4 regions of the Butyrivibrio sp. AE2005 genome follow, and region 2 is predicted to be linked to each of the others. Evidence: riboswitches for the same ligand, from Rfam matches in the RefSeq annotation. Region 2 holds a riboswitch; each other region holds the start of a gene.
The links. A riboswitch is a leader RNA that binds a small molecule or an ion and turns the genes downstream of it on or off. The one in region 2 is predicted to bind cyclic di-GMP.
Positions count from the first base shown of each region.

Region 1 (7,691 bases), on a different contig from region 2:
ATCACACCCCATCAGTGCGTCACGTATCAGAACATTATTGGTAGCTGTGTTTCCTGTAATATCACTGATTTTGTTATCCTGAACTCGGACTCCCAGATCCTCTATACCTCCTCTTCGATTGGAAGCCTTCTCCCTCTCGATGAGATATACAAGACCATCGATATGGCTATCGATTATTCCAAGAAAAGTTACAAAATTGCTACTGATCAACCTCACTCTTTCTGCAGCATCAGCCACAGCATATTGTTTTACCAAACTTGCCATTGTAAATCCTCCAACTAAAGAGGAAACAGCTGTATTCAAGAAATAGTTACCGGTTATTTCTATCTACAATTACATTCTATGGGCTTCTATGGCATGCAACGAGTCCCAAGATTATGACTCAGCGTCAACGCAGAATTGACTTTTCAAAGTTCCGAGCGCCCTCAACTGCTCCAAAGCAACTCTCTTAAGCTCAGGTCCCAGATTCTTAAAAGTGTTCATCATCTCCTTCTCTTCGAAAACATCCTTTATACATCCACACTCTTCTTCATCGATAAATATTGATGTCGGAACCTCCAAAGCCACGGCAACCCTCTTAAGCATTGATACCTTAAGTTCAAGCCTATCCTGTTCATATAAAGAAATTGTCTGCTTCTTGGTAAATACAAGCGAAGCCAACGTTTCCTGACTGATTCCTCTCTGCTTCCTGATAAATCTGATTCGCTCCCCAAGTGTCATCACATCAAATCTTTTGCTCTCATTACCCATATCTCCCCTCCGTTCCGGAGTCCCAAAACGGAAACATACTTAGCCAAGAGCAGATATATCAAGAAACAAAAATAGAGCCTGCAAAACACAATAGACCTAAGGTCAAAACCTTTCGGTATATTTCCGTTTTGCAGGCTCCTTCGATGCTACGTGCCACGCACGACTCTTTAAGCTCTTGGCAATACTTTTGATAAATGATGCTGTTCCTCGCTCAATGGCACTGCACTAGTCCATCAATTATCTCATCTATATGAAATTGTAAATATAAGGCTACTAATAAGCTTCTATCGCAAGCCCTAACAGCTCTTTATGATACCTATGAAGTATCTCGATCAGCGCTTCATTCTCATCTTTAACAATAGTAGTAACAAACCTTTTGGTCGCACAAATCCTGAGCACCGATCCGCAGACATCACACTTTTCAACACATGACGCGAATTCCGCTCGCATAATCTTATTTCCGCATACTGGGCAATTCACCCACAGTTCGCCTGTTTCCGGTATTTTAGTTTTCATAACCTTCTACCCCATACTCTTTCCACAGATTAAGGAAAATATTTCTTACAATAACCAATTGACTACCGGCCTTAATCTGTATGTCCACCCTACGCAAGCACTGTACCTACATAGTCAGATGCACGAAAGAAATGAAGAACTATTGTGCGATCATCCCTAATCTATTTTACTAAAACAACGTAAAAACAATCTTCTCCTTTCGATTAGAGTTTTAAAGGTTCGAAAAAAAAGAAGCTGTCACCAGCTCCCTTCATACTCGCAACTGGCTGACTCTTGTGAGTCCCTATAGCTTTGTGCCACCGGATTGCTCCAGCTTTACCCTTGGTATTGTTCTGTTCGAACATTTTTTACACTTTTATTTTAACCGAGACGCCCCTAAAAAGATACGGCAAATCCTACAAAATAAAGCAGTTTATTTTACCAATTTAGCAAAATAAAGCGTGCTCATTTTGATTGAAACATCTTTGCTAAAGGTGTATTATATATGCGAACATCAGTTCTTTTTCATTGAGGTTATTTGTTATGAGTAGAGTTATTGATAATGTAGACGTCATCTGCCAGCACAAGGCAAACGGAGAAGTTATTCCTCTTCGTTTTCGCATTATGAACGAAGACGGTCAGTATGAAAATTATACGATAAAAGGTTATAGAACCATTACCCATCCGGGGCCTTATACTACTCCGGACGGGCTCTATGTTTCTTATTCCACATTTGTTTTTGAATGTGTAGTTGTTGTGCTTGATTACAAGCGGAAGGTACGGTTATATTTTGAAACCCATAACAGTAAGTGGCGAATTGCGATATGAAACAACCTTCCAGAACCAAACCTGCCATACTCACACCATTCTTTTACAAACCTTTATAGAACTCCACCGCGTCTGCAATTTCATCCTCTGTGGGATGCCCTTTCTGAATACCACCAACGAGCTTAAACGGGCCAAATGTATCAAATCCTTTACACTGAAATCTACCAAGCTCATTACACTGCTTATCCTTAGTAATCTCTGCTATACTGTCAAAATACCTTTTCAGAGGATTCCCTGCTGTAGCTATGTAAAAGACATCTTTCTGCGGCGGAAGATTAATCTTGGCAAAGTTCAAAATCTGCTCAGCGAATTTGCTGTAATAAATCCCGGATGCAAAACCAATCCTATCATATCCGTGAAGATCTGCTTCTCGCTTCTGTGCAGAATCAATAAGCACCACATCAGAATCCACAGCCTTGATCGCATCAAGGACTTTCTTGGTATTCTCGTGGTGCTTAGAATAGTAAACAATACATGTACTCAAACGTTTTCACTCCTCTGCATTTTTTATATAAGCCATACTCAATCAGAACACAGTAAATGCTCTTACTATTGTAACAGAAAAGTGTTTCTTTGGTCTGTTGTTATTCGATAATCAATTCAACTGTATTATCCACTTCTTTATTATATACATGCTTACCAATAATCTGTCTTAACTTAACAATATCATCCATATCATCAGATGCAAATTCCAAATAACATATATTTGATTTTTTTACATTCAAATCATCATAAAAATCTGTAATATAACAATAAAACTTATCAAGTATATCTTCTAAAGGATACTGAGATATTTCTTCAGCGTTTTCTCCTTCTCCCAATTCCGGCTCCTGTTCAAATATAAGAGAAGTAACAAACAATGTTTCATCGCCGTTTATCTTCTTAAAAACTCCATCTGCTGCTTGCTTATACTCGCTACTACCAGCACTATATTTATCTGCATTATAATTTTTTATATTTTTCATATAGTTTATCCTTTCAGCTATCATACTTTGAATGGTAATGCATTTTTAATATTAAAATCAGTTATAGCCGCCTTTACTTCACTAACAGCAGCATCACCAAATTCTGCCGCCATGTTAATGGTATTATGAGCAATTGACTCTGCCTTATTTTGCAACTGTTCAAGTTCATCTGCATGAGCTTCTATAGCATCTCCTGCCTTCTGAACTACAGTTTCATAAGCTCCTGATGTAACAGCATATCCTACCATACCGCCAACAAGGCCTGCACCTGCTCCAACCACTGTTCCTGCTCCAGGTACAATCGACCCTATCGCCGCTCCTGCTAACGTTGAACCACCAATAGCACCTGCAACTCCTACTGCATTCTCACCTAAATCATATGCTAATTCATCTGCGCCTATTTCGCCCTTCGCATAATCAACCACTGTGTCATAGGATGAAATCCCAAATGATACCGCCGCCGCTGGAATGCACGAGTTTCCTAATGATGAAATCAACGAATTAGTCGACGCAGACATAGCTGTTGCTACTTCGTTAGTAATAAAGCCTGCACTATATCCCACAGCCCCCGCCGCCGCTGTCTCTTTTGCAATATTAATTGCTGCCTCGTCTGCAGTTATTTCACCGTTGATACATGCCGAAACATTGTCCACTGTTGACATAGCACATGTCACTGTCGCAGCAAATGCCCCCTGTTCTACTCCTACCTTATTTGACAATCCGTGTTTTTCTCCTATATCCACAACAACTTTCTTAACAGCACTCGAATCAGAATCATTATAAATTTTCTTTAAATCATTCGGTAACTCGTATACTTTATCGTCATATTTTATCGTTGGTTCAAAAAAAGAGGGTCGTTGCTCATCTGCAACATAGTTCACCTTCACCTCATAATCCACTTTATGACCATCCTCTTTAAGCTTTCTTACAATATTTTCCACTTGCTTCATTTGGCTTCTATTCACCTTAAAGTCCTGTGGAACTACATTTTCTTTTGTGGCTGGCCCGCCTAAGATATCAGCAATAATATGCCCCCTCTCATCTTTAGGTCGGTATGTAGCATCTTTTAATTTCTCACTTAGAATTTCTCTCGAAGACGCTTTTACTTGTACATCATCAACCTTACAACTAATAGTCCTTCCAAAATCATCTGTCTTGGCAACAAAATTTTCTTTGATAATCTCTATATCAGGCTTAAGCTTTAACTCCGTTGTATACTTCACAGTATCAGTGATTTCTTCTAGATAAGCTGTACCTTTACCATCATAGCTAGTTGTCTTAGTAATCCCATCTTCAATCAGTTCAACAGTCTTTACAAGTTTATTCTCTCCGTCAAAATAGTTTTTTACTGCATTTCCAACTTCATTTCTACCAATAGCCTTGGATATAGAATCACCCATAGATTGCTCAATCTGCCCAAAACTCCCCTTAACGTCCTCAACACTTGATTTAAAAGATTTGTTGAACGATTCTATCTTGCCAGAAATATCAAATTTTTCGTTCTTAGCCACATTACTATCAAGCTTCTCAAAACCATTCAGTCCAGCACCCATACTATTTCACCACCTTTGTTAATACATGACAAATTTCATCAACTTCTTGAGCACCAAAACCTTTTGTCTTTTTTATCACAGCTTCTCTAAGCATATCTGGCATTTCCGAATCAATTATCCTTTCATAATCTGATTCTGTAATACCAAGTATAGCCATCAAACTTTTCTGTAACTTAGGAATTTCCTCGACATCCCATACAAGTTTCCCACAGAAAAAAACATAATCATTTATATACTTCATAATTATTTTTCTATGATTACTTGATAAATCTATTGCCTTCAAATCCTGAAGTAGCACTTTTTTCCTAATTCTTTCATGCTTTATCCACGGCGACATCAATACAGAGACAAGTTCCAATCTTGCCTCCTTTAATGGTCTTATTTTGACAGGATTACTATTAACATAAGGAACATCATCTATAACAGGAGCCTTATCAATCATCGTCAATACTGGGCTGACCCAATCATTCTGATATACTACCGCAACTCCGCTAGGAAGTTTTGCGATTTCATTTACCTGATCTTCTGTAAGTCCCATGGATCTTCCTACAGCTTCTCTATCATTTGCTTCCGGTGTCCTAAGAACTATCTTTGTATTAGTATTCTTTATTGCAGAAATATCAACCGATGATGGTGACTGATCAACAATTATAAAGCCTTCTCCATATGTACGTATTTCAGCAATAGTTTGCGTAAGCATTTCTACAGATTTTCCAACAAGTTCCGAATCTCCACCACCAGACGTATTCTTAAGTAGATTATGCGCTTCCTCAAGCACTGTTACATGCTTAAGCCCATTATTATTTGCTACTTTTCTATCCACCCTATACTCATTCAGGATATATACTATAAGTCCCATAATCAGAGCTTTTGTCTCACCTGATTTCACTCTGCTGATGTCCAAAACACAATTATCATCAAAAATCCTTTTGTATGGAGTCTGTCCAGAACAAAAAATATATTTATTAAGTCCGACAGTTAACGACCTTACTCGTGTAATCAAAGCTCCTCTATAGTTAGACTTGATATCTGATGCATAGTCTGATTCCTCAATCAATTCATTTAATTGTTCAGCGAGAATCTCAAAGTCTGGATATTCCACTTCTTCACCATCAAATGTCGAAGATCCCAAGTCCCATCCAACTATTTCATATGATTTTAGAATCGCGTCTTTAAAAAAAGCCGGCATAGCATCGTACATAGGCCAACAAACGCTAAATATTTCAACAAGACCATCCACATGTTCCAATACATGTATTGATTCTGGAAACATAAATGGATTTATATTTATTAATTCGGCAATCTTAGGATTTGTAGAGAACACATTAACATCACTATAATTACCAAATACATCCTTATACTCGCCTTTCGCAGGTTCAACAACTAAAAAAGGGATTTTATCCTGATGCAATTCATTTAGCATCTGATACACAGTATTACTTTTACCCGATCCAGTAGAACCAGTAATAAAGGTATGCATATTTAGACTTTTATTATCAAGTTCCACCACTTTGTTAGTTATTTGACCAAGATCAAACACCCTGCCAAGTGTCATTCTATCTTCAGGAGCCAAAGAAGTTTTCTTAGAAAACAGTCTATATGAAAAAACCTCCTTACCAAATTCAGCATGTTCTATTACAGGTAATCCCGGAACCGTAGTTCTAGGAAATCCTAAATGAAGCCCAAGTTCTTTTCCACTTATTGCTGTAGAAGCATCAGTTAATACAACATAGTCCTCACTATTCCCATAGCAAAATTTAGGATGCACAAACCTTGATATATATGTAGTAAGATCCGAAAAATCACCATTTAGATTAGGATTATTGCTTCTCCAAGAATTAATTGCAGCAACTTCTCTCCCAGATGTATCTCCACTCATCAATGACCGATAATTACTTGCGGCAATTTCAGCCGCTGACATATCATCAGACGCAAAATAACCTGCTACATTCCACATTCCATAACTATCGTACTCATTGGTTTTCTTTATAGATTCATCTATCAACTGTAATATATCAGTAACTTCTTTATTTTCTGTAGTTGTGGATGTCTGCGTAGTTGTATTTTTCGTCAATTGTTCATTAGGAGCCAAAGAATTGATAAAACCATTAAGTTGACCTGCTACTTGCCCTCCAAACATGGCTCCTCCAGTAGCTCCTACTTTAGCTGCCTCTCCTAAAAAAGCTCCTCCTACAACGCCAGCTATAGAAGCAACTGCTCCTCCTATCATAGCTGCTTTCTGCTTTCCATCCATCTCAGCAAAAGACTTACTTCTACTGCTACTCTCTGATTCGCTTTCAGAAAACTGAATTTTCTGTAATGGAGACAACTTAGTATATAGATTTTGATAACTTTTCCTTAGATTTTGAATCATTTGAGGCGATTGATTCTCAGCAATAATGATTCCAACATATTGCCGTCCATACATAGCTAAAGCTAATTTTTCAAGGCCTTGAACAAACTGTTCATTATTCTGAGCATTTACCAACTTATTACTTCCCACTACACTTACTGATGCAACATTATGTTGGCTATATATCTTGTTTGATAATTTCTCAATTTTTTTTCGGTCCTCATTTTGAATTTTTATTCCTGGGAAATGACCAATTAAAGTATTCTTCAGAGTATCTCCAAGCGTAACCGTAGATCTCTTCAACAGATCATCCGTCTCATTATTCCTAACCCCGATATAAAAATCTGTTTTCTTTCCATCAGAGTCAATTATTATATAAACTGAGGCATTGTAAGTAGAAATCGTATTAAAAACAGTGGTAAACTTATCAACAGCAGATTCTCCTTTTTGATAAACCATCTCTGTAACACGATATAAACGAATATTATCAATGATGTCTTCTTCAAGAGAACAAAGATTATCCACAGAAGCTATAAACATATCACTCAATCTTGCAAGATATTTTTTTCTTATTCCATCTTCAATTATCTCTAACCTATTTTCTATCGATATATCTGTTTCAGCGATATCTGTAGGGTTAATCTTAGCTACATCATTCATATATCAACACCTCTCTAGATTTCTTAGCTTATCTTCAAATTCTTTTACCCAATCATTATCATCCTGTAGCTTCTTTTCATCATCTGA
Region 1 covers NZ_JMMD01000004.1:11,788-19,478, reverse strand. The annotation lists gene DL92_RS0104670 (sigma-70 RNA polymerase sigma factor region 4 domain-containing protein) at 1-264, opposite strand, end outside; gene DL92_RS18230 (helix-turn-helix domain-containing protein) at 376-750, opposite strand; gene DL92_RS0104660 (hypothetical protein) at 1,024-1,266, opposite strand; cyclic di-GMP riboswitch class I at 1,521-1,596, opposite strand; gene DL92_RS0104650 (hypothetical protein) at 1,789-2,073, shown strand; gene DL92_RS0104645 (flavodoxin family protein) at 2,117-2,557, opposite strand; gene DL92_RS0104640 (hypothetical protein) at 2,658-3,038, opposite strand; gene DL92_RS0104635 (DNA/RNA non-specific endonuclease) at 3,059-4,591, opposite strand; gene DL92_RS0104630 (ATP-binding protein) at 4,593-7,604, opposite strand; gene DL92_RS0104625 (hypothetical protein) at 7,608-7,691, opposite strand, start outside.
Region 1: linked by a shared signal. The riboswitch ahead of DL92_RS0104660 (hypothetical protein) and the one ahead of DL92_RS0115845 (protein kinase family protein) in region 2 are both predicted to bind cyclic di-GMP.

Region 2 (7,691 bases):
AATAAAACTTAAGAAACAACATCCTTGCGGTAGTTTTGAATGGGAAGTTTTGCGTGTAGGTGCGGACTTTCGAATCAAATGCCTTGGTTGCGGTCATCAGGTAATGATTTCCAGGAAAACACTGGAAAAGAGCATTAAAGGGATACGATAAAATGCTTGCATTTGGAACATATATATGATAGCATATTATTCTGTGATAAATTCCTTGCTGCTTGACTGATACAAGTAGCCAGAGACCAAAAGGAGGTAACAAATAGCATGAACAAATACGAATTAGCCGTTGTTGTTAGTGCAAAGATCGAAGACGATGCCAGAACAGCAGTCATCGAGAAGGTTAAGAAGACTATCGAGAAGCATGGTGGTCAGATTACCAATATTGATGAGTGGGGAAAGAAGAAGCTTGCTTATGAAATCGAGAAGATGACAGAAGGCTTCTACTATTTCATCCAGTTCGATGGCGAAGCAACAACTCCTGCAGAGATTGAAGCTCGCATGCGTATTATGGACGGTGTCATCAGATATTTATGCGTTAAGAACGAGGCTTAAATAGAAGAGGACGAAAATATGAACAAAGTTATACTAATGGGACGTTTAACAAGAGACCCCGACGTAAGATATTCACAGGGCAATGAGCCTATGGCTGTAGCAAGATATACACTTGCTGTGGATAGAAGATTTGCAAGAAGAGATCAACAGGATGCTCAGACAGCTGACTTCATCGGTATCGTAGCTTTTGGAAGAGCCGGCGAGTTTGCTGAGAAATATCTTAAGAAGGGCACTAAGGTTATCGTAACAGGACGTATCCAGACAGGTAGTTATACCAATAAGGATGGCGTTAAGGTATACACAACTGATGTAGTTGCAGAGGATCAGGAATTCGCTGAATCCAAGAATGCAGCATCCTCCAACGGAGGATCATTTGGAGGCGTTGCTCCCCAAGGAGAGCCCGCACCTTCTGCAGCCGGCGACGGCTTCATGAATATTCCCGACGGAATTGACGAGGAGCTGCCGTTCAATTAATTGAAGGAGGAATATTATAATGGCTTTCACAAAGTCTGATAAATCCGATGCTCCTATGAGGAGAAAGGGCGGAATGCACAGAAGAAAGAAAGTTTGTGTATTTTGCGGAAAAGATAACGTAATTGATTATAAGGATACAGCTAAGCTTAAGAAGTTCGTTTCTGAGAGCGGCAAGATTCTTCCCAGAAGAATCACTGGAAACTGCGCTAAGCACCAGAGAGAGCTCACTTCAGCAATCAAGAGAGCAAGACACCTTGCACTTATGCCTTACGTAGCTGAGTAATCAGTATATAAGTAAATTATTGAAGACACTTTTTAGAAGAGATTCTAAGAAGTGTCTTTTTTACCATTTATTACTCGGTTCTATACCAAAAATTACAATACAGAATAAAAGCTGATTTCTAATGATAGTATTCTTATATAAATTTTCAGAGGTGAGAATATGTCTTTGTTAGAGATCAGAAATTTAAAGAAAGATTATGGCGGATTCAAAGCGCTCAAAGGTGTAAGTTTTAAAGTTAATGCAGGGGAGATAGTTGCTCTTTTAGGAAAAAACGGAGCAGGGAAAACTACTCTTTTAAACAGTATTGCAGGGAATGTTTTTCCTACAGGGGGAGATATAGTTTATAAAGGCGATACGCTACTTAAAGACAATTCAAGGCTTAATGAATTCGGAATACTGATTGAGCCTACTTTTATTCCCTATATGAATGCATATGAGAATTTGGATATATTAATCAAAACATTGGGGGGAAAAGTTCCGAAAGCAAAAATAGATAATCTGTTGAATGCGGTTGGATTAGAAAAGAAATCAAAAGAAAAGACAAAAGCATTTTCTTTTGGAATGAAACAAAGGTTGGGGCTGGCGCAAGCTCTTTTAAACAATCCGGAGTTTCTTATACTGGATGAACCGTTTGTGGGATTGGATCCAATAGGGAAAAATATATTTAAAAGAATCCTTCTGGAAAAAGCGCACGATGAAAAAGTGGGAATATTGTTTTCAAGTCACGACTTGGAAGATGTTGAAGAAATATGTGATCGGGTGGTCTTAATAGATAACGGTGAAAAGAAATTTGATGGCGTGATGGAATACAGCAAAAAATATGTTGTTCAATGTGACCGAGCTTTGAACTCGGAAGAAGTTGAAAAGTCAGGGGTAAAAGTTGATAAAGACAATATATTGATTGAACATGTCGAAGATTTAAAACAGGTTCTTGATAAACTTGATGAATTAAGTATTGACGTTTTGGATTTAGAAATAGAACGCAAATCTTTATATGATCTGTTTGAGGAGAATGGCTATGAAAATATCGATATTGCATATCATAAAAATTGAATTGTTAAAATTTTTAAAGCGTAATGATATCTTGGCGGTTGCTGTAATTGTAGCCATTGGATTTATTTATGCGATCGGTATGAGAAACGAAATGTATGAAGGAGTAAAAAATCAGAATGCTTTATTTTGGATAACATTGCAACTTGTAACAACAACAGTTCTTTTTATTGGCCCGGTTGTGACAGCTTTTTTGGGAACTCAAATGTTATCAGGTGAAATTGACAATAAAAGTATTTCTTTGTTCACTGTGAGAATAAGGAACAGGAGAAATTTGTTTATAGGTAAAAGCTTAGCGTTACAAGTTATTACTGCGGTTTTCTTTGTGATTACAATTATTGTAATGCTGGCTATTTATTTTGGAATCGCGAATAACGGCAGCATTTATACATCAGGAAAAATATTTGGAAATAATGTAGCAGATTTATTATGTCTTTTGCTTTTGATATATATGTATACGTTTTTCTTTATTCCACAGCTTGCATTGTGTATTGGGACAAGATATAAACCGATTATAACGATAGTGATTTCTTTTGTTGCATCTTTGGTTTGCAATCACGTGCTGACGTATTCATTTGTAAAATATATTAATCCGATGAATTATATTTATCAGTTATCAGAAGATGTTTTGGAGACTACAGAAGTGTTAAGTATCAGCAGTACAGGGAGGGGGAAATGTGTGCTGATTCAATTGCTTTTATGTATGCTATACTATGTAGTGTTTATGGTGCTTGGAACAAAATCATTTGAGGGTAGAGAATTCTGAGAGAAGCGGTGACTGGATGCAGATTGCAATATGTGATGACAACAAAGATAATCTCGCGTTAATGGAAGATGTTATTGAGAACATCAGAATCAGAGATGTTGAGGTCGATTGCTTTGAGACCGGTGAAAGTCTTTTAGATTATCTGAATAAAAATCCTAATGTATTCTACCAAATATACCTGCTTGATATAGAAATGCCCGGAGTTAATGGGCTTGAAGCTGCAAAGAAGATAAGGGCTATAGACCAAAGAGCTGTTATTATCTTCGTTACGGCATACTCGGATTATGTCTTTAGCTCGTTTGAAGTACAGCCGTTCAGATTTGTAAATAAGCCTATAGATACGCATAAGCTTGAAGATGTAATACAAGCAGCGGTAAATTATATTTATTCCAGTCAAAAATATATATTCATTTCTGTTGATAAAGCCAAAATACAGTTACGCTGTGAGAGCATAATGTATTTTGAGGGGAATAAGCGAAAAATAAATGTCTATACAACAGATGAAAACTATTCTTTTTATTCAAAAATGTCCGATCTTGAGAAAATGGTGGACAACAATTGGTTTGTAAGAATCCATGCTTCATACATTGTTAATATGGATTATGTTAAAGTTATTTATTCCGATGAGATTATTTTGAATAACGGCGTCAGGTTGCCTATCAGTAAGAAATACCACAAAAGTGTTAAACTAGAGCATATGAGATATTTGAAATGGAGAATTGGACTATGAATCATGCGAAGATTAACATCTTTCTCTATTTTCTTCTGAATTTATTTGATATTTGGATTGTCTTGCATTACTACGATAGGGTATTAGAGGCAATAAAGAAATATGATCTGATAAAAAAGGTGATGAGCGTTCTGTTCGTCATTTTATTTTCTGTTTTTATAAAATATGACCTTAAATATTGCAATCTTGTTTCGCTTTCTTTCTGGAGCTGCCTGTTTTTATGTGCATACAAAGGCGAAAAGAAAGTGAAATTTGCATATGCTACTGTACTCATAGTTTTTGCCGGATTTGCGCAAACGTTGATGTATTTAATTGAGGGTAGTTCTTTAAATTCCGGATATGTTCTATTTATTCCACATTTATGCTTTTATATTGTTGTTGAAATAGTGGCAAGGTATCAAACTATAAAAAACAGAAAAGTTGATATGCGTGTTCTGCTGAAGCTTTTATCGGTTCCGATCATTAGTTTCATTGCATTTACGTGCATTGCCATGCTAAGCGAAAGCCTGAGTATTAGCTCAAATCAAGAAAGGATACCCCTATTGGTACCATTAGCAGTTCTTGTCTTGTATGTGAATATTATGATCATTCATTTGTATGACTTGATCAGTGAATCCTATGAGGTTAGAAGACAGAACGAAGAGTATGAAAAGATAACCAATTGGCAGCGTTCGTATTATGAAGAGTTGTCTGAAAACCAAAAACTCATAAGTACAATAAAGCACGACATGCAGAATAATATGCAGTTGATTTCAGGCTTTTTGAAAGAAAAAAAGTATGACAAAGCGCAGAATCATTTACAGGAACTTATAGATGAACAATCTGCTATAAATAGTTTTGTTAACACTGGGAATGAAGCTATTGATACAGTTCTGAACATAAAATTTTCTGCAGCCGAACAAAACGGAATTACAGTTAAGAAAGATATAAATATCCCGGCCGGTTTACCAATCTCATATCATGATTGCATAAAAATATTTGGAAATCTTTTTGATAATTCAATCAATGCTTTGAAGAGCCTTGATTCAGGGGATAAGATATTAAGCTGTTTTATGTTCTATAGCGCGAATGCTCTGATCGTACAAGTTTCAAATCCGTACACAAAGAAAGATGATACATGTGATAAAGATGAATTTTTGCATGGACTTGGATTGGGTATAGTTAAGTCAGCTGTTGAAAGTTATGAAGGGACTTTCGAGATATGTGATGATGGGAAAAATTTTACTGTTAATATTGTTTTATATATAAATAACGCACATCGGCAAAAAGTCTAAAAATTGCCGATGTGCGTTAATAATTTGACGCAAATTAAATTGTAGTTAAATTTCAAAACAATCAGAAAATTATGAACAATTACTTGCATATTGTGTATTTATGTGATAGTATTTCGGTGGCAAAACTAGAGTGATCTAGTGACGCAAAGCTATAGGGCCTATGTTGAACAGGGTAGGTAGCCAGTTGCTTTTTTGGTAGCGATGCGGAAGTATCGCTTTTTTTGTACCTTAAAAATAGAGCATTATAGGTGGCCCCTGTAATGCTATTTCTTTTTTACCGGAAAATTTCAGTACGTGGTGGAGGAAATAAGCTGATGTTTTTTGATTTTTTGATCAAGGTGAGAATGCCCAATAATAAGACTCAGGAATTTGGTGCGTGGAAAGAGCTTCACAGTATATGTTATGCAGTTGAGTCAAATGCGCGCATGGATCCGGACTCATGCATTATAAATATCAGACAGGCACTTGAAGTCTTGTTTTCCGGTCTTTGTCTTGATGCGGGATTTACGGATCTTCCGGATTCGTTGTCAGGAATAATGGGGAAAAGTAAAGGTATAAGAGGGCTTTGGTATGGTGAATGTAATATAAATTCATTTTATCAGCTCAAGAATCAGGCAAATGAAATTGTACATATTTCAAAGGAAGTATCCGGCATAAGGAAATATGAAATAAAGGGTAAACATGCAGACGTGACAATGGCTTGTAAGCTTACAATGCTGTTTTATAAGTCTGTTGCAAGCTTGTTCAAAATTGATAAAAAGCGAATGAAACCAATGGAAGCGGATATGCTTCCGTTTGGGGAATATGAAGTTATAAAAAAGATTCCGAAAAAGCCCTACGAATCTATAGAGGGCAATTTCAAATATATTGCCAGAAAGAATAACAATAATATTTCTACATATGTATATGTAAGACCCTTTTTAAACACTGATGAAAAAACAGCATTTAGTGACAGGGATATGGAAGCTCAGCAGTTCTTTAAGAATATGAGGGGCTCGAACAATATTATTGCGGGTGAAGAGTTAAGAACAAGCGCGTATTGCAATCTTAAATATCTGGTATATAACATACGTGAAAATACTAAGACACTCGATGAGATTGCAAAAGAAATTAAACCGTATGAACTTCTGGATATCATAGAGCAGGTTGCAAATGGACTGAGCAGGCTGGCTTCTTCTAAAATAAATATTCATCACAGGGATATAAGACCCACATGTATTTTTGTATCTTCTTTTGAAGACGGATATGAAGCGAAGATTGGATGCTTTGAAACAGCAAAAATTGATTATAAAGAAAAGAGCATGGAGACAGTCGGAGCGTGGGTTGCGCAGAGACAAAAGAATAATGTATATACGCATCCTAGAATGCTTCTTGAATCAGAACACGATAACAAAGAATGGGAAGCTGGGGATGTATATTCACTTGTAATGGTTTTGTTAGCATGCCTTGATACATCAATTGAAAAAGGCGGTGCGGTGGATTGTTCTGTTTTATATGATTACTACTCTGACGACTTTGTTGATGAGATAGAAGGAATAGTAAGAGCTGCCTCGCTTTCACAGATACCGGGCATGAGAGAATTTGACAGGATTCTTTTAGAGGAAATGGATAATGAATAAGATTGAGTTTGCAAACGCAAAAAGCTTTCGAATCGAGCAGACAGTACATACAAACGAGGAAGCCGGAACAAGCGTGTATATAGCCATAGATAATGATCTTAATAGAAGAGTTATCTTGAAGGTTATGCGTTTTGAGGATAAAGAACAAAAGAGGATAATACTTGAGGAAATCAGCAATCAAGTAGCACTTGAGCAGCATTCGGATTTTGCGCCTAAAATCTATAATTATTTCGTAGATAATAAAGAGTCAAAGATAATAATCGAGATGCAGCATGTTGAAGGAAAGAGTCTTAGAGCAATATTGGAGAGCAGGCATAACCTTAGAAAAGATAAAGTGTGGTATGACAAAGCATATAATCTTTTGTTGGATATTGCTAAGGCTGTCTCATATATTCACGGATTGAGGGGATTTGTACATAAGGATCTCAAGCCTGAAAACATTATTGTGGTAAGCAAGAGAAATTCTGTTTACATTTTGGATTATGGTATAAGTGGACTTGCTCTGGCGGATAAGGGCACAGGTACTGCAAGGTATATGGCACCTGAGCAGATTTCGGGAGCAAACAATAACTTTGTATATCAGGCAACAGATGTATATGCACTTGGTCAGATAGCATTGGAATTGTTTGGGATAGAACCGGTTGAATACGGAGTTGATGTTTTGCCCGACAGATCGGGTAGTTCATGGTTGACATTTAAAGACATATCAAGCATAGGAGGAGGTTTTTATCCCGGACTTTTTAAGGTGATAAGCAAAGCATTATCTTTAAATCCCAAAGATAGATATATGGATTCAAGAGCCTTCTACGAAGCGCTTAACAGAGAAAGGAAATCAGGACATGGACTTGACAGGATTTCATATCGTGAAAATCAAAGAGCCACATTCAAAAGAAAGAATAGCTGATATTATGGATGAATTTGATATTAAAATTCTGGGAGCTTCAGAAGA
Region 2 covers NZ_KK366043.1:1,946-9,636, forward strand. The annotation lists gene DL92_RS20870 (DUF951 domain-containing protein) at 1-151, shown strand, start outside; gene rpsF (30S ribosomal protein S6) at 259-546, shown strand; gene DL92_RS0115815 (single-stranded DNA-binding protein) at 565-1,020, shown strand; gene rpsR (30S ribosomal protein S18) at 1,040-1,303, shown strand; gene DL92_RS19730 (ABC transporter ATP-binding protein) at 1,469-2,356, shown strand; gene DL92_RS0115830 (ABC transporter permease) at 2,322-3,119, shown strand; gene DL92_RS0115835 (LytR/AlgR family response regulator transcription factor) at 3,100-3,849, shown strand; gene DL92_RS0115840 (sensor histidine kinase) at 3,846-5,123, shown strand; cyclic di-GMP riboswitch class I at 5,232-5,315, shown strand; gene DL92_RS0115845 (protein kinase family protein) at 5,438-6,742, shown strand; gene DL92_RS0115850 (serine/threonine protein kinase) at 6,735-7,646, shown strand.

Region 3 (7,691 bases), on a different contig from region 2:
ATGCATCCGAAGATGATGCATCCTCATCAGTATCAGCAGCTGCTGCCGCATTCTCTGCATCTGTTTTGGCAAAAAGATCTAAAGAACCGTCTTCAGTACTGATAGAACTTTCACCTGTTTCAGATGCACTTGCCGGAATTGAAGCACATCCGACAAGCGTTGGCATCAATAGTGATATAAATAGAGTTACTGCTGCCATTGATTTAACTTTCGTTTTCATTTCTGCCTCCTCCTAAACTCACTTACTTCACCCCTCTTTTCGAGTGGTCTACTTACTGTAAACCTTTAACCATAGTCTACTGTTATTAGACCATATTGTCAACCCCAATTTCTTGCCTTTTTTATATCCGCCGAGTTTGCGATGGAGATATGATCTAAGAGGATTGGCTGAGGCTTTTAGTTACACTCGTTGACAGTCATGGCATAAAAAAGCAGAACCCTACATTCTTCGCTCCAAACTCGCCCATAAATGGGCTCAAACAAGTGGAGCGAAAACAGAATGTATGATTCTGCTTTTTCATGCTCATGGCTGTATCAACTCGTGTAAATAAAAACCTCAGCCAATCCTCTTTAGATATATACTCTCCATTCGCAAAATCTCAGAAAAAAAACAAAATATAGCCTTGAATGTCAATACACGCGACGATTTCGAAAAATATTCTCAAAAGCCCGATCGCCGGTTCTACGGCGTGGCTACTTTACGCTGTCTCGGATTTCATGCCGGTGTAGAGCTGGTAATATCTCTGCTTCTTGGCGATGAGTTCGTCGTGCGTACCCTGCTCTACGATGCGTCCCTGCTCAAGGACAATTATGCAATCACTGTTCTTGACGGTTGAAAGCCTGTGTGCAATTACAAAGGTCGTTCTGCCCTTCATAAGCCTGTCCATACCGTCCTGAACAATCTTCTCTGTTCTCGTATCAATCGAAGATGTAGCTTCATCAAGGATAAGTACCGGAGGATCTGCAATAGCTGCTCTTGCAATAGCAAGGAGCTGACGCTGTCCCTGTGACAGATTGGCTCCATCACCTGTAAGCATAGTGTCATAACCCTCGGGAAGCCTCTTGATAAAGCTGTGTGCATTTGCAAGTTTTGCTGCTGCGATTACTTCCTCATCAGTTGCATTAAGCTTGCCGTATCTGATGTTGTCCTTAACCGTACCCGTAAATAAATGCGTATCCTGAAGCACTATTCCGAGCGAGCGGCGAAGGTCCGCTTTTTTTATCTTATTGATATTGATGTTGTCATATCTGATCTTACCGTCCTGAATGTCATAGAATCTGTTGATCAGGTTTGTTATCGTGGTTTTTCCTGCTCCCGTAGAACCTACAAAAGCAATCTTCTGTCCGGGTGTTGCATGAAGAACGATATCATGAAGAACCATCTTTTCATCCGTATACCCAAAGTCCACGCCGTTGAAAGTTACATCACCCTCCATCGGCTGGTAAGTTGTCGTATCGGTAGCCTTGTGATAGTGCTTCCAAGCCCAGTGACCCGTATGATGATCGGCCTCTTTTATCTCGCCGTTCTCCTCAATCGCATCGACAAGCATTACGTAGCCGTCATCTGTCTCAGGCTGTGCATCGAGAAGCTTAAAGATACGATCCGCACCGGCAAGAGCCATAACTATCGAATTAAGCTGCATGCTGACTTGGTTAATCGGCATACTGAAATTTCTGTTAAATGTAAGGAAGGATGCAAGCGCACCAACTGTAAAGCCTACGGCAATATTATCAGAAAGAGCTATCGCACCGCCGACCATCGCACAGATAACATAACTTGTATTTCCAAGCTGTGCGTTTATAGGACCAAGAGATCCCGAAAAAGCATTAGCCTTAAATGCACTGCTGCAAAGAGCTTCATTAAGCTCATCAAACTTCACAATACTCTCAGACTCGTGATTAAATACCTTAACCACCTTCTGTCCCGTCATCATCTCTTCAATGTAACCGTTAAGCGCACCGAGGTTCTTTTGCTGCTCCACAAAGTTTTTTCCCGAAGCCTTGGTAGCCATAGCTGAGCAAAAAAGCATAACTCCGACCATAACAAGAGTCACAAAAGTAAGCGGTATGCTAAGAATAAACATTGAAACAAGCACGCTGACAATCGTAATTCCGCTGTTGATAAGCTGGGGAATACTCTGGCTTATCATCTGTCTGAGCGTGTCGATATCGTTTGTATAAATTGACATGATATCGCCGTGCGCATTTGTATCAAAATACTTGATGGGAAGGCTTTCCATATGGGTAAAAAGCTCCTCACGAAGTCTTCTGAGCGTTCCCTGATTGATATATACCATTACTCTTGACTGAACGTATGCCGACAATGCACCGAGAGCATAGAAAATCGCAACTCTTCCTATAGCACCAAGAAGCGGCCCGAAATCATTGCTTCCGCTGTCGAGCATTGGCTGTATATACGAGTCAATAAGACTTTTTGTAAAAAATGTTCCCTGAATATTTGAGGCAACCGTTATAAGTATGCACACCAAAACAGTAACCATGTGCACAGGATAATATCTAAACACATAACCCATGAGCCTTTTAAAAAGAGCTCCGGGATTTTCAATCTTAGGCTTTGGCATGCCGCGTCTGTTACCGCCGCCCGGCCCTACTTTTATCTCTTTTGCTTCTTCTGCCATAATGAATCCTCCTTAAGCCTGCTTATCAAAGTCTGCATTTGCACCACCGGTCTGCGATTCGTATACTTCTCTGTAAATAGTGTTATTCTCAAGAAGCTCTTTGTGTGTTCCAAAACCGCTGATCTGACCGTCATCCATGACGATTATCCTGTCGCATTCCTGAACGGACGCGATTCTCTGTGCAATGATAAGCTTGGTAGTTCCGGGTATTTCCTCTGCGAACGCCTTTCTGATCTTGGCATCCGTAGCTGTATCAACCGCACTTGTTGAATCGTCGAGAATAAGTATCTTGGGCTTTTTAAGAAGCGCTCTTGCAATACAAAGTCTCTGTCTCTGACCGCCTGATACATTGGCACCGCCCTGCTCTATATATGTGTCATATCCATCGGGCATTCTCTCAATAAATTCATCTGCACAAGCCATCTTGCAGGCTCTTATGCAATCCTCTTTTGTCGCGTTCTTATCGCCCCATCTGAGGTTTTCTATTATAGTTCCGGAGAAAAGAACATTCTTTTGAAGCACCACGGAAACCTGATCCCTGAGTGTCTCCATATCATAATCTCTTACGTCGATTCCACCTACCTTAACGGCACCTTCAGTTACATCATAAAGTCTGCTGATAAGGTTAACCAAAGAAGACTTGGCAGATCCTGTTCCACCGATAATTCCGATTGTTTCACCTGACTTGATATCAATATTGATGTCTTTTAAAACAGGCTCTTCCGAAGTCGTATTGTATGCAAAAATTACATGCTCAAAACTGATGCTTCCATCGGGAACTGCTGTGATCGCGTTTGGCTTATTTGTGATATCGGGTGTCTCTTCCAAAACTTCTGCGATACGCTTTCCGCTTGCCTGTGCCATAGTGAGCATAACAAAGATAATTGCAAGGAACATCATACTCATAAGGATATTCATGCAATAAGCCAAAAGTCCCATGAGTTCACCTGTTGTAAGGCTTCCCGCAACGATCATGTGCGCGCCGACCCAGCTTATCAGAAGGATGCACACATAAACGGTAGCCGTCATCATAGGTCCCATCTTAATAACGTTCATCTCAGCTCTTACAAACATGTTGTAAATGTTTCCGGCAGCTTTTTTGAACTTATCATTCTCATAGTCCTCACGAACATAAGCCTTTACCACTCTGATCGCGGAAACATTCTCCTGAACACTCTCATTGAGTTCATCATATTTTTCAAAAACTTCTTTGAAATAAACAGTCGCCTTACTCATGATAATAGCCATGAACGTGGCAAGAACACCTACAGCCACGAGATAGATCGTAGCAAGCTTGGGGTTGATCATAAATGACATGATCATCGCGCCAATAACGGTCGCCGGCGCTCTCATTGCCATTCTGAGAAGCATCATATATGCATTCTGAATATTGGTGACATCGGTTGTAAGCCTTGTTACAAGGCCCGATGTAGAGAATTTGTCTATATTGGAAAAAGAAAAAGTCTGAATATTATCGAACATAGCCTTTCTGAGGTTCTTTGCAAGACCTGTAGACGCCTTCGATCCGTAATACGCTCCTCCAAGTCCCGCAGCGAGTCCAAACAGAGCGATCAAAAGCATCATAATGCCCACTCTGAAAATATACGCCATGTTCTCTCCGTATATACCGTTGTCGACAATCTTTCCCATAAGCTTTGGGATGATCATCTCCGCCGCAACTTCACCGATCATACAAAGCGGCGTCAAAACGGATACGAGCTTATATTCTTTTAGTTCTTTACCTAACGTTTTTATCATAGTCTCTCTCCTGTTGTAATCTTCAATCAAGTATTATATAACTAAAAAAAATTGTGTTCAATTGATTTTATAGTTATTTAAGATTAAAAAAGCACCTTCTTTCATCACCGGATCTGGTTTAGAACCATCATCCAAGAAAGAGGTGCTTTCTATTTTTAATCGTAAATCAATTTTTTAAAGCTGAGGATCAGGAGTATTCGGTGTTCCTTCAGGCTGTGGTGCAAGAACAACCGGTGTTCCTTCAGTTTGAGGAGCAGGTGCGACAGGCATTCCTGCAGGCTGCGGTGCAAGGATATCAAGATGATATCCGGTTTCATCGTAAGCTGCCTGTATCATAACATCATGGTCAAATATATTCCTGAACCTGAAGTCTTTTCTGGTTTTGTATGCAATAGCTGCATCATCTCCCTGCTTATAGTAGTCAACAGGTTTTGAATGATTGTGTCTTTCAACAATCTTGCAACCGGCATTCATTGCTGCGTGGTAAAGAGCGCTGCTTATCTTACATACGCCTCCGCCGTAATCATATCCTCCGACAACATGTGCTATAACATATCCTTTTTCAGGTGGTGTTCCCCTTCCGATCGTGCTTGCGTATGAGAATGTCTCTCCCGGTTTTACAATATATCCGTTTATATATCCGCATGCGACTCTCGCATTTACGTTATTTGCATCCTCATTAGCGGGATACAGCATGATATCTTCATGACCGATGCTTGCCCAAGCTATATTTTCAGGTGCCGGAGCCGGAGCTTCAGCAACAGGTGCTTCGCTTACAACTTCCTCTGTAACTGCATTATCTTCAACAGGATTCACCACTTCTGCGCCGGCTTCAACTGTTTCAGTAATTCCTTCCTGATCTCCCGGAGCAAATGTTTCTTCCATATGTACAAAAACTTCTTCAGGTGATGATGAATTATTTCCATATCCGATGATTGTTGCGCACAGCACCGGCACTGCGATTGCCATAGTAATACTTTTCTTTCTCATTGCTTGCACGTAATTCCTTTTTTCTAGATTTTTCCAAATAAAAAATAGCGATACTTACGCATCGCTATCAGATCAATTGCAACTGGCTGTCCTTTCGGACCCTATAGCTTTGCGTCATTAGATTTCTCTAATTTTGCCAATAATTATCTATATATAGTTCTTTTTTTATTAAAACAGAGTAATTATACCGTAAGGTCCGATTAAAGTCCATAATGAAATTTATCATTCTGCAATTTCACTTCAGCTATATTTCACTCAACGCACTTTACATAAAAAGATTAATTATACCTGTCAAAATTAAAGCATATGAAAGCAACCGCAATAACATTGATAATATTCCCCTCGCCCCTCTTAGCAATCCAAGTGTAGCAGCTCCAAATAGAATCAAACCTATCCCACCAGCCAATCGACCAACAATATTTATATCAACAATTGATAATTGAGATATATATATTACAAACAAGCATGCTTCGATCGCAGCAACAAAAAAAAGTATCCTTTTAATAATTTCGAAAGAGTTACCTTCTTTTTCGCCGGATAAAAGCTCATATGAAACACATTCATATATCCCTTTTTTTATTCTTATACATGTAAATGCACAATCTTTTTCCTTTGCAGGCATATTTTGTGTAAATAAAATTCTGCCTCCTTCAAATTCGCAATAAGATTTTACATTCGGCATAAAAGCATAATTTCCCAGCATTAAATCCGTATATTTTATTATCTTGTATTCTGTGGCTTTTAGTTCAAAAATCTTTTCTTTATTATTCCTTATATTTTTTTCTGAGAAATATCGATATACAGATCCCGCAAACAATATAAAATATAAAAAAAAGAATGTTCCTGCAAGCTCTATATCCCACCTGCTCTCATCAAACATTGATGGATTAGAAGTAGTCATTATATATATACAAACAAACGCTCCCAGTAAAGAAGCTATTCCCAGTAAGGCAATCTGTACTTTGGCAATATTTTTATGGTAATTCTTTAACGGAATAACTCTAAGTATAAAAGCAAATGTAGCTATTAGAAGTTCCAATGCTATTATTGTTGCTATCGTTACTATATACATAACTTAACCCCCAAATACTTCTGATGTAAAACTTACCACTGCTTTTGGAGCATCACACAATGCATCAGAAGCAAGTTCTGCTATATCTTTTCCGATTGCCATCTCCATGAGAGAATTTGCCGCCCAAACCACACCTACGCTAACAGCTCCTACTGCCAAGACCGGTGCACCTGACCCGAGTATAAATCCTGCCAATGCAGTTCCACCAATTGATAAAACTACATCTACTCCTGTTTCAATTACTGACTCAGCCACTACTCTTCCATTTGTCATCTCAACACCTGATATGCGTGCCTGTTCCTGTTCTTCAAAATTATCAACCACATTAAATGCAAAATCCGCAATGGCTCCAGCCCACTTTACTCCTGCTTTAAAATTCTTTAGTTTTGCAGCACGTTCTGCTTCTCTTCCTACATTTTTTAATGCTTGTCCAGTTAAGTCATCAGCATTTTCTATAGCTTCAGCCCCAGCTTTTTTTACATTCTTGAATAAATATGACTCTGCATCATACTTTAAAGATCTTTTTGCAACTTCTCCTCTGCTTACGTTTTTTAATTCAGCACCTTTTTCAGAAATAAGTTCAAGAAAACTTCCCTTTTTAGCACTCGAAAAAAGCATACCATTTGCTTTTTTTATATCTCCACTGTAAACTAGTGTGCTCGCCCAAGTCGCGAACGTAGTCTCAACATCCTGCACTAGCTTAAACCCTGCTACTCTTTTAGAACCTTTATCATTATCTGAAGTTGCAATATCATATACATCAACGCCAAATTTACCTTCGGCTCCGACAGACTTAGTAATCCCCTTAATAAGACCTTTTATGTCAGCATCTCCGGCAACGGCACGTCCGATAACCTTCTTCTGTGCCTCTGGATGTAGTTCCTTAAGAACCTCCTCGAAAGCCGTAACTTCAGGTGCAGATAGCTCATCCATCCTATTATTTAATATATCTTTTAAAACATCAAGATTATATGCACCGTTTCCATCTTTCCACTTTTCCTTGCATTTATCAACCATGGAAACCTGATTACACAGTTTTTCTATGCCGTTTTTCCAAAGCGGGTTATAAAAGAATACAAATGATTTAGTAGAAAAATCTCTTGAAAGTTCCTTAAGTCCATTTGTTGCTGCTGTCCTAATAGACACACTATCCTTAAATAAACCTTTTGAGTCAGTTTCTATCTGATCAAACTTCTCTTCGAGTCCTTTCCAGTAATTGTATTCTTCCTCAT
Region 3 covers NZ_KK366042.1:45,807-53,497, reverse strand. The annotation lists gene DL92_RS0115130 (hypothetical protein) at 1-220, opposite strand, end outside; gene DL92_RS0115125 (ABC transporter ATP-binding protein) at 699-2,639, opposite strand; gene DL92_RS0115120 (ABC transporter ATP-binding protein) at 2,652-4,397, opposite strand; gene DL92_RS20480 (VanW family protein) at 4,572-5,387, opposite strand; cyclic di-GMP riboswitch class I at 5,462-5,535, opposite strand; gene DL92_RS0115110 (hypothetical protein) at 5,653-6,459, opposite strand; gene DL92_RS0115105 (hypothetical protein) at 6,463-7,691, opposite strand, start outside.
Region 3: linked by a shared signal. The riboswitch ahead of DL92_RS20480 (VanW family protein) and the one ahead of DL92_RS0115845 (protein kinase family protein) in region 2 are both predicted to bind cyclic di-GMP.

Region 4 (7,691 bases), on a different contig from region 2:
CTATAGGCTTTTCTGTTTGCATAGACGCATTTTCCGTTGTTATCGAGGAATATATACCCGTTATCATCTTGCTGAACACCATAAGAAATAAGTTTAAGAAGTTCTTCAGGATCTGATTCTTTATTATAAAAATATGCATTTTTACCAAAGATTTTTTCAGTATTCATATTTTAAATTTTATAATATTCTGATAATTTATTCCAGCAAAAAACAGAAACACCGATAATTAATTCTGATAAAGATTATATATTTCCAACGTTCATAACTGTTCCGACAGACACATAATTGTCAAGAACCGCTCTGTAGTCGGTGCCATCTTCTGCTTCGGGCGTAAACACGCCGTCCACCATGTATCTGGCTCCGCCGTTCTCTAGTTTCTCAACTTCTTTGTATCCGTCCTTATAGACCATGCCGCGCGACACTTCGCGGTCATAGAGAATGCCTTTACACTCTGATAGTGGACAGAACGGGAAGTTAACGTTATAAATCTTTCCGGGAACAAATTCTGTATCTATGAGTTTTTCTAAGATCTCGTAGAGATATTTGTCGGATACTTCGTGACATTCGCCTGCGCCTTCGGAAAAAGCGATTGCGGAAACACCCTGAAACTCAGCCTCAAAAGCCGATCCGCATGTAGCCGAATACTGAATATCCGAGGCAACATTGTACCCAAAGTTTATTCCGCAAAGTACCACCGTAGGCCCGCCGGGAACTATAGTTGTGCAACCGAGTCTTACGCAATCCCCCGGAGTTCCGCTACATGAGTATGCATGAACTTCATGTTCGCCATCAACAGGATATTCCACAGGGAATATATCTATCGCATGCCTAAGGGTTATACTGTGAGATGCCGCACTCCTCTCGCTTTCAGGAGCCACGATCCATACTTCCCCGAATTTTACCGCCTCTTTTACAAGTCTTAAAAGTCCCTCGGACTTTATTCCGTCATCATTGGTTATGAGAATCCTTCTAGTCATTCTGTCCTTTCTCCACTATCAGTTCCTTACAGCCCATCTCATCTTGGTGGATTTGCTTCTGGGATTTATCCTGCACTCCTCCGCGGACGGCCTTATCACATCTTCTGATATCTCGCTGTATATGCCGGCTTTTTTATGCTCTTTAAAAGACTTCTTAACAAGCCTGTCTTCTCCCGAATGAAACGTAAGTATCGCCACTCTTCCGCCCTCGTTAAGTATTGACGGAAGCTTATCAAGAAAAGAATACAGCACTTCAAATTCACTGTTTACATCTATTCTGAGCGCCTGAAAAACTCTGGCGCAACTCTTTTTTATCGTTACCGCTTTTTCCTCTTTAGGAACCTTCCAAAGCGCCGCTTCTATCGCCTCACGAAGCGCGGTTGTCGTATCCATGGGATTGCCTTTTTTCATTAGCGAAAAAACTTTTTCCGCAATCTCTTCCGCATAAGGTTCATCTGAGTTCTCTACAAGCATACCCACAAACTCTTCTTTGGTTATGTTGTGAAGGCGCTCAGCTGCCGATTCTCCGCTGTCCGGATTGAGCCTAAGATCAAGAGGCCCGTCAATCTTGTAAGAAAAGCCCCTTTCAGGGTTATCTATCTGCATGGAAGACACTCCAAGATCTGCCAGAACAAAATCAAACTTTCCGGCTTCATCACACACTTTATCTATATTCTCAAAGTTCATCTGCCTGAACTTGAATACATCCTCTCCATATCCTGCGTTTCTGAGCCTCTCTACAGTCTTCTTCGATTCTATCGGATCGATATCAAGTCCGTAGATACAGCCTTTCCCCTGCAGTTTTTCAAGCATCTTTGAAGTATGTCCGCCGTACCCAAGCGTACAATCAAGCCCCTGCTGTCCCGGCTCTATCTGCAAGAAATCCAAGATTTCTTTTACCATAATGGAAATATGCATCCCCGCAGGCGTCGAACCCTTGGATATTACATGCTCCACCACATCCTTGTACTTCTCCGGATTGTGCTCCTTGTACTTCTCTTCAAACTTCTTGGGATATTTTCCCGAATAACGAACTCTTCTCTTATGCTGCTTTTCTTCCACACTCTTCTCCATTCGCTGTGATTTTGGTGTATTTGCTTTGTTTTTTGGTGCATCCGCTTTTATTTCGGCGCATACACTGTGATTTTGCTACATCTTCTTTTGGCCGGCTCCGGCAGGTCAAAAAACAATGTACTAAAGTGTAGTGTATCATATTTTTGCAGGATTTTTAGCCCGATCCGGTCGCAAAATCCTTTTTTTGACTAATAGAGCAAAAACATATCGAATTAGTCACACTTTTCCCCGGATTTCCAAGGCCACAGTGACTAATACATTTGATAACATTTGTTATAGTCAAAATCTCCCCTTCATTTCCTCATCTAGAACTCCAAAACTCCCTATTTTCAAGAAAAAATGTGACTAAGGAGCTCCGTAACGCTCGAATTAGTCACATTTCTTACAAAATCACACTACAATATCAGTAAACAGAATCAATATACAAATCGTCGATTTCTTGTCTTATCTCATTCTTATATTGTTCCGTAGCTATTTCCTGTTCAAGAAGATTGATTGCTTCTTTAAGATTGTCAGCACGCATATTGTCTAGATATTCCAATATCTTTGCTATGACAGTTTTATCGTTATATTTTTCGGGAATAAAGCCAAATATTTCAGGATATTTATCTATGCGTTCTTTGCGCATTTTATCAAGCTCAGAAATATTCATTTTTATTTCTTCAGTAATCTTCACAATTTTATTAATGGCTTTTCTCTTTACTATGATTGCCAAAAGTATACCGACTCCAACTCCGGCAAATAACAACCCTACGAAAAACTTTGCCAAATTTTGATCCGAATTCAGTTTAGCAAGAAACTCCGGGCTCGCGTAAAATACTAATTCCATGATTCCGCAATAAATTAATTCATAACCAAAGTATCCGATCAAAAACCATTTAATTGCTGCACCAACGCCTCCATGAGCTCTAATTTGGAGTTTTGTATTTTTATAGTCGTAATCACTTAATAAAAATTCTTCCTGATCATCAAGATCGCTAAATTCGTTCTCATTCAGCTTGTCATAAGCTTTTTTCAATGCATCTCGTAATTCTTCTTTGTTCATTTCATTGCCTTTTTTCATACCTCAATCAGTCTCCTCTTCGTTAGCCTTTGTTTTAATATAAAAAGCGCAAAAAAAGCGATACCTACGCATCGCAATAAAACTGTAACTGGCTATCCTTTCGGACCCTATAGCTTTGCGTCATTAGATTTCTCTAATTTTGCCCTTAATTATTCAAGAATAAACGGGATGATACTTTACCCAGAAAAAAAGACTACAAACTTAGATAATACTATGTTTGTAGCCTTATTATTCAATCGGAGTGACGTGATTCGAACACGATTGAAAAATCTCAAAGCCCGCACGGAAAGGAGGTTTGACAACACCGACTGACCGAAAGGTCAAACAACTGGTCAAACAGTTTCTATCGACTTCCCCATACAATTCTCACATCAATGTCTTAGGTATGAATAACTCCATTTATAGAACACAAAATATTTTTTTCTTTTGCAAGTTTAATATAATTCCGAGCATTATTGTCATCCAACAATAAATTGCAATTATTTCTACAACATGAATCTAATATTTGCAATTTCTGCTTAGCACTGTACTTATACTCTTTCTGGCGAAGGAGTTCTGAATTCTTATCAAATACCAACACAGTTTTAATAAGCTCCACATCCTGCCCAGGCATATATTTTTCTTTACCCTGAACATTTCCGTCAGACTCATCTATCCATGTACTGATGCAATACTTCGTGATATCAATGTCTGAATTCACTCTAATTTTTGCATTGTATATCCACCCCAACATATATCCTTTATTCAAATCTGATATAAGTATATCTACATTATTAAGCTTACGATTTGATTTTTGAGGATCATATCTCAAGATTATAGGACAGCTATTGCTAATTAGAACATCTCTATTGCTGATAAAGTTTCGAACTTTCTTATACATTTTGGAAGTTGTCGATATGACATTGGGGACAATCTTCGTACTGATAGATTGCCCATCAGCAATGTCTCTATACAACTTCTTTGGTGTTCTGTATCCATTAGAATTATAGATTTGCTTTGATATTCCTATCAGATGTGGAAAATTATCTGTCTCACCAATAAGGATAAATCCATTCCCATTGTATGTAACAACAATATAAAAGCTTTCAAGATAATAAGTGGCAAATGCCTGAGCGCATTTCCTGATATCTGTAATGTCCATGATTATCTCCAAAAATAAAGTAAAGCTCTTGGCCAGAGCCAAAAGCTTTACTATCGGCAATCGTTCACGATTATTTTTTAAGCAGGGGAGTGCCCGGTTCAGCCGACGTGAATCCCTCAGCAAGTGAGCCTGCATATCTTTTAATACAATAGACCTATATGATACATTATCACCACAACAAAGTCAACTTTTTCTAATTAAATAATACGATAAAGGATACTGTTTTACAAGCAATAACAGCATTCTTCATAGAATTTTAACACATCGATATAACTATCTCTTTCCAATTCTCAGCCCAATTGTCCTTTAAAACGCAAACATGTTTTTTCTATCAACTCCTAGTCGATTAATAAAGAATGTTTCCTCATAATCCCTTCTGTCAAATATGGTATTAGCAACTTGCTTTTCTAGTTGCATAGCATTTCCCCATTTATGTTAGTTTACGCATTTCCACGTCATTATAACATTCCATGACCACAAACAAAAAGAAGAGAAGCAAAGGATTTCCTGCTTCTCTCTGAATATATCCGTATAAAACCTGTTACAGTATACAACTCTGCTATCTAACAAACTTGTCTGCATATTCGATAATTTTAAGAAATTCGCTTATATCCTTAGAAAGTGCATCATCCACGTTAGCCTTAATGCTATTTGGATATTGTGCATTATAAGCAGGTCTCATCATATCTTCATACGAGGTTATCAACTTGTTGACAGCATTTTTGTCGGAAAGGTCTGTGTTTCTAATGTTGTCACGGATGTTTGCAATAAGATTCTGATTTGTTGCTATATCTGTGCTCGCATACTCATTAGTTGATTTTCTTACTTCATTTGGCAAATAAACCTCAATGCCAAAATATTTTCCTGATGCAGGGTCATCATTGGTCTTGGTTTTCTTATTTGCCAGCATCCTTTCCTGAGTTCTGATCAGGTTATGATTATAGTCTTTCATAGCCCGGCTAATAGCTTTTGCCTGATCTTCATTAAATCCTTCAGTAGCACATTTATCAACAACCTTCTGCGCTACTTCCATCTTTGCATAATCTCTGTAACTGAGATATCCATTCTTTAACTGACTTCCGATACCTGTTATCAGATCTCTTGCAGCAGATAACTCCTCATCATTAAAAGAAGCTCCGCCAATTTTATAAACACCTTCTGCATTTTTGCTTACCGGTATGTCTTTTTCATATAAAGCGCTTACAGGATGATTATTCCAGGAATCTCTCACTTTTTCTAATTCTTCAGCACCTAAAGCAGAAATAGACAAGGTAGCTGCCGTATCTGAGAAAGCAGTATTAATTTTAGATTTATCACTTAGTTTATCGGCAACCGCGTTCTGTAAGCCACTGCTCTCATCCTTATTTACAGATTTTGTCTGCATCTCGTCACGCTGCAACTTTGCAGCATATATATCCTGACTAACGTCTTTTACCTGTCTGTTCACTGGAGTTATATTGATTCCTGCCATAATCATCTACCTCCTTGTACATGATTTGTGAATATCACAAGGGTTTCTCTTTTTCCTTTCGGCATCAATCCTTTATCAGATAATACTAATGTCACCAATAGCATCATCTATGTCATGAATAGCGTTCTTCTTATATCTGACTGTCAACAGTGCTGCCCTTAACATCATTTGAAAGTAAGCTCAGCTTATTGAGGATATTCGTAATTTCAGAATTAACAGCATTCTGCGTATCCTCCATAGATGCACCCTCAGAAATAATAGTTCTCTGGGCATCCTCTGCTCCCATGCTGTCAGCTTCTGCACGTTCTCTTCTTGCAATAGCCCGTTTGGTATCAGCACTGGTTCTCTGGCTCTCTGCAGCGTGTTCCTTGATATTCTCTATCATTTCCTGCTGCATAGCTTCTTTTTCGAGTTTCTTTGCTTCTTCCTTCTTCTCTTCTTTCTTCTTTTCGGCAGCTTCTTTTGCTTCTTCCTCGCGCTCCTTCTGCTCTTCGTCAACGTGATCGACTGCTTCCTGCGTCAAAAGAGCTAAAGTCTCTCCGTTAGCAGCTTCAATAATATCTTCAGCTTCATCCTGAGCTTTCAGCATATCCTGAGACTTAGCACGTTCTCTTTTCATATCTGCATAGCCCTGAACATTTCCCATCTGCTGAGCTTTTGCCCTGTCTATATCAAGTGAATTCTGCTGATTCTTCGCAACATAGTATAAAGCCTGCTGCTGATACTCTGACATTTTGCTTTTTTCTTCATCAGATAAACCATCCTTGGAATTATTCATCTTAAAAGCAAGTTTTGAAAGCTCATTATTCTCTTCGCTGTCCGGATCAATTCCATATGCTTCCTGGAGTTCTTTTAACCTGGCATCATTCTCCAGTGTATCCGCAGTCTTTTCGTTGATCTCGTCCTGAAGGCGCTTTATCTCATCTTTAATAGACTGCATCTGTGCATCCAGCTTCTTCTCTCCGCCAAATGCATCGGAAACCACCTTGAGTGCCTGTTTTCTGGCTAGACCCTGCCTCTGCTGGACAAGGCTTTCACCCTTCAGATTGGCACCTGATACTGAGGACAAATTGCCGCTCTTATGTGCAGTTTTACCTACCCCAGTAGTCGACTGGGCATTATTCTGATTTTGGAAAGGATTTATTTGAACATCCGTGTTCTGTTGTATCCTCATAAAGCACCTCCACTTATGGCAAAACTGATACTATCTTGTATCATGCATAAATATGGTCATCTATATGTATATCGGCAAAAATGATTCTTTATTAAAGCCTGAATAGCTCACTCTTTTTTATCAATATTTGACGGCAGAATTGATGACAGCACATCTGAATAATTTCCAGTGCTCGTATACGTGCCACCAGCTCTTGCTGCGGCGTTTGTCATGGACTGTGCCTTGTCGTAAACCCTTGATGCAAAAGAGTTATAACCTGTAAATATACTCTTTAAAGTACTGATATCAGCCTTTTTAAGGGCATCCTCATCAAGCTCAAGCTTATTATCAGCACCTACCGATATACCAGCACGTTCCAAAAGTCTTTCTGTAGACTTTGTGGTCTTGGTCATCCATGCCGCATTTCTTAAAACGTCTTTGGTGTTTGAATTACCGGCACTCTCGATAGTTTTGTTGTAATTATCAACAAATGACTTTACTGCCTTGGTAATTGAATCCCAATCATAATCTTCTTTTGTAGTCTCGTCGCCCGTCTTCTCATCTTTGGTCTTGATCTGTTTCTTTTCCCAAAGAGAATCCTTCATAAGAGCACTTGCTGACTTTGCCAGAGTTCCTGCTGCACTTCCCATGGAAGTAAGTTTTGCAGATGAATCCCTGCCTGATGAAGCACCATCAGCCTTCTGCTTGGCATAATAGGCCTTAACAAGTTTCCCATAGGATCCATTCTTTATACTGGCATAATCTGAGAGGTTTATCCCACCCATGATGCCATTATTATTGCCTGCTCCTGA
Region 4 covers NZ_JMMD01000011.1:69,080-76,770, forward strand. The annotation lists gene DL92_RS18875 (putative bifunctional diguanylate cyclase/phosphodiesterase) at 1-167, opposite strand, end outside; gene surE (5'/3'-nucleotidase SurE) at 243-977, opposite strand; gene rsmH (16S rRNA (cytosine(1402)-N(4))-methyltransferase RsmH) at 996-2,051, opposite strand; gene DL92_RS0109625 (hypothetical protein) at 2,455-3,114, opposite strand; cyclic di-GMP riboswitch class I at 3,195-3,268, opposite strand; gene DL92_RS0109630 (PBECR4 domain-containing protein) at 3,494-4,255, opposite strand; gene DL92_RS0109640 (hypothetical protein) at 4,815-5,726, opposite strand; gene DL92_RS0109645 (hypothetical protein) at 5,857-6,900, opposite strand; gene DL92_RS0109650 (hypothetical protein) at 7,008-7,691, opposite strand, start outside.
Region 4: linked by a shared signal. The riboswitch ahead of DL92_RS0109625 (hypothetical protein) and the one ahead of DL92_RS0115845 (protein kinase family protein) in region 2 are both predicted to bind cyclic di-GMP.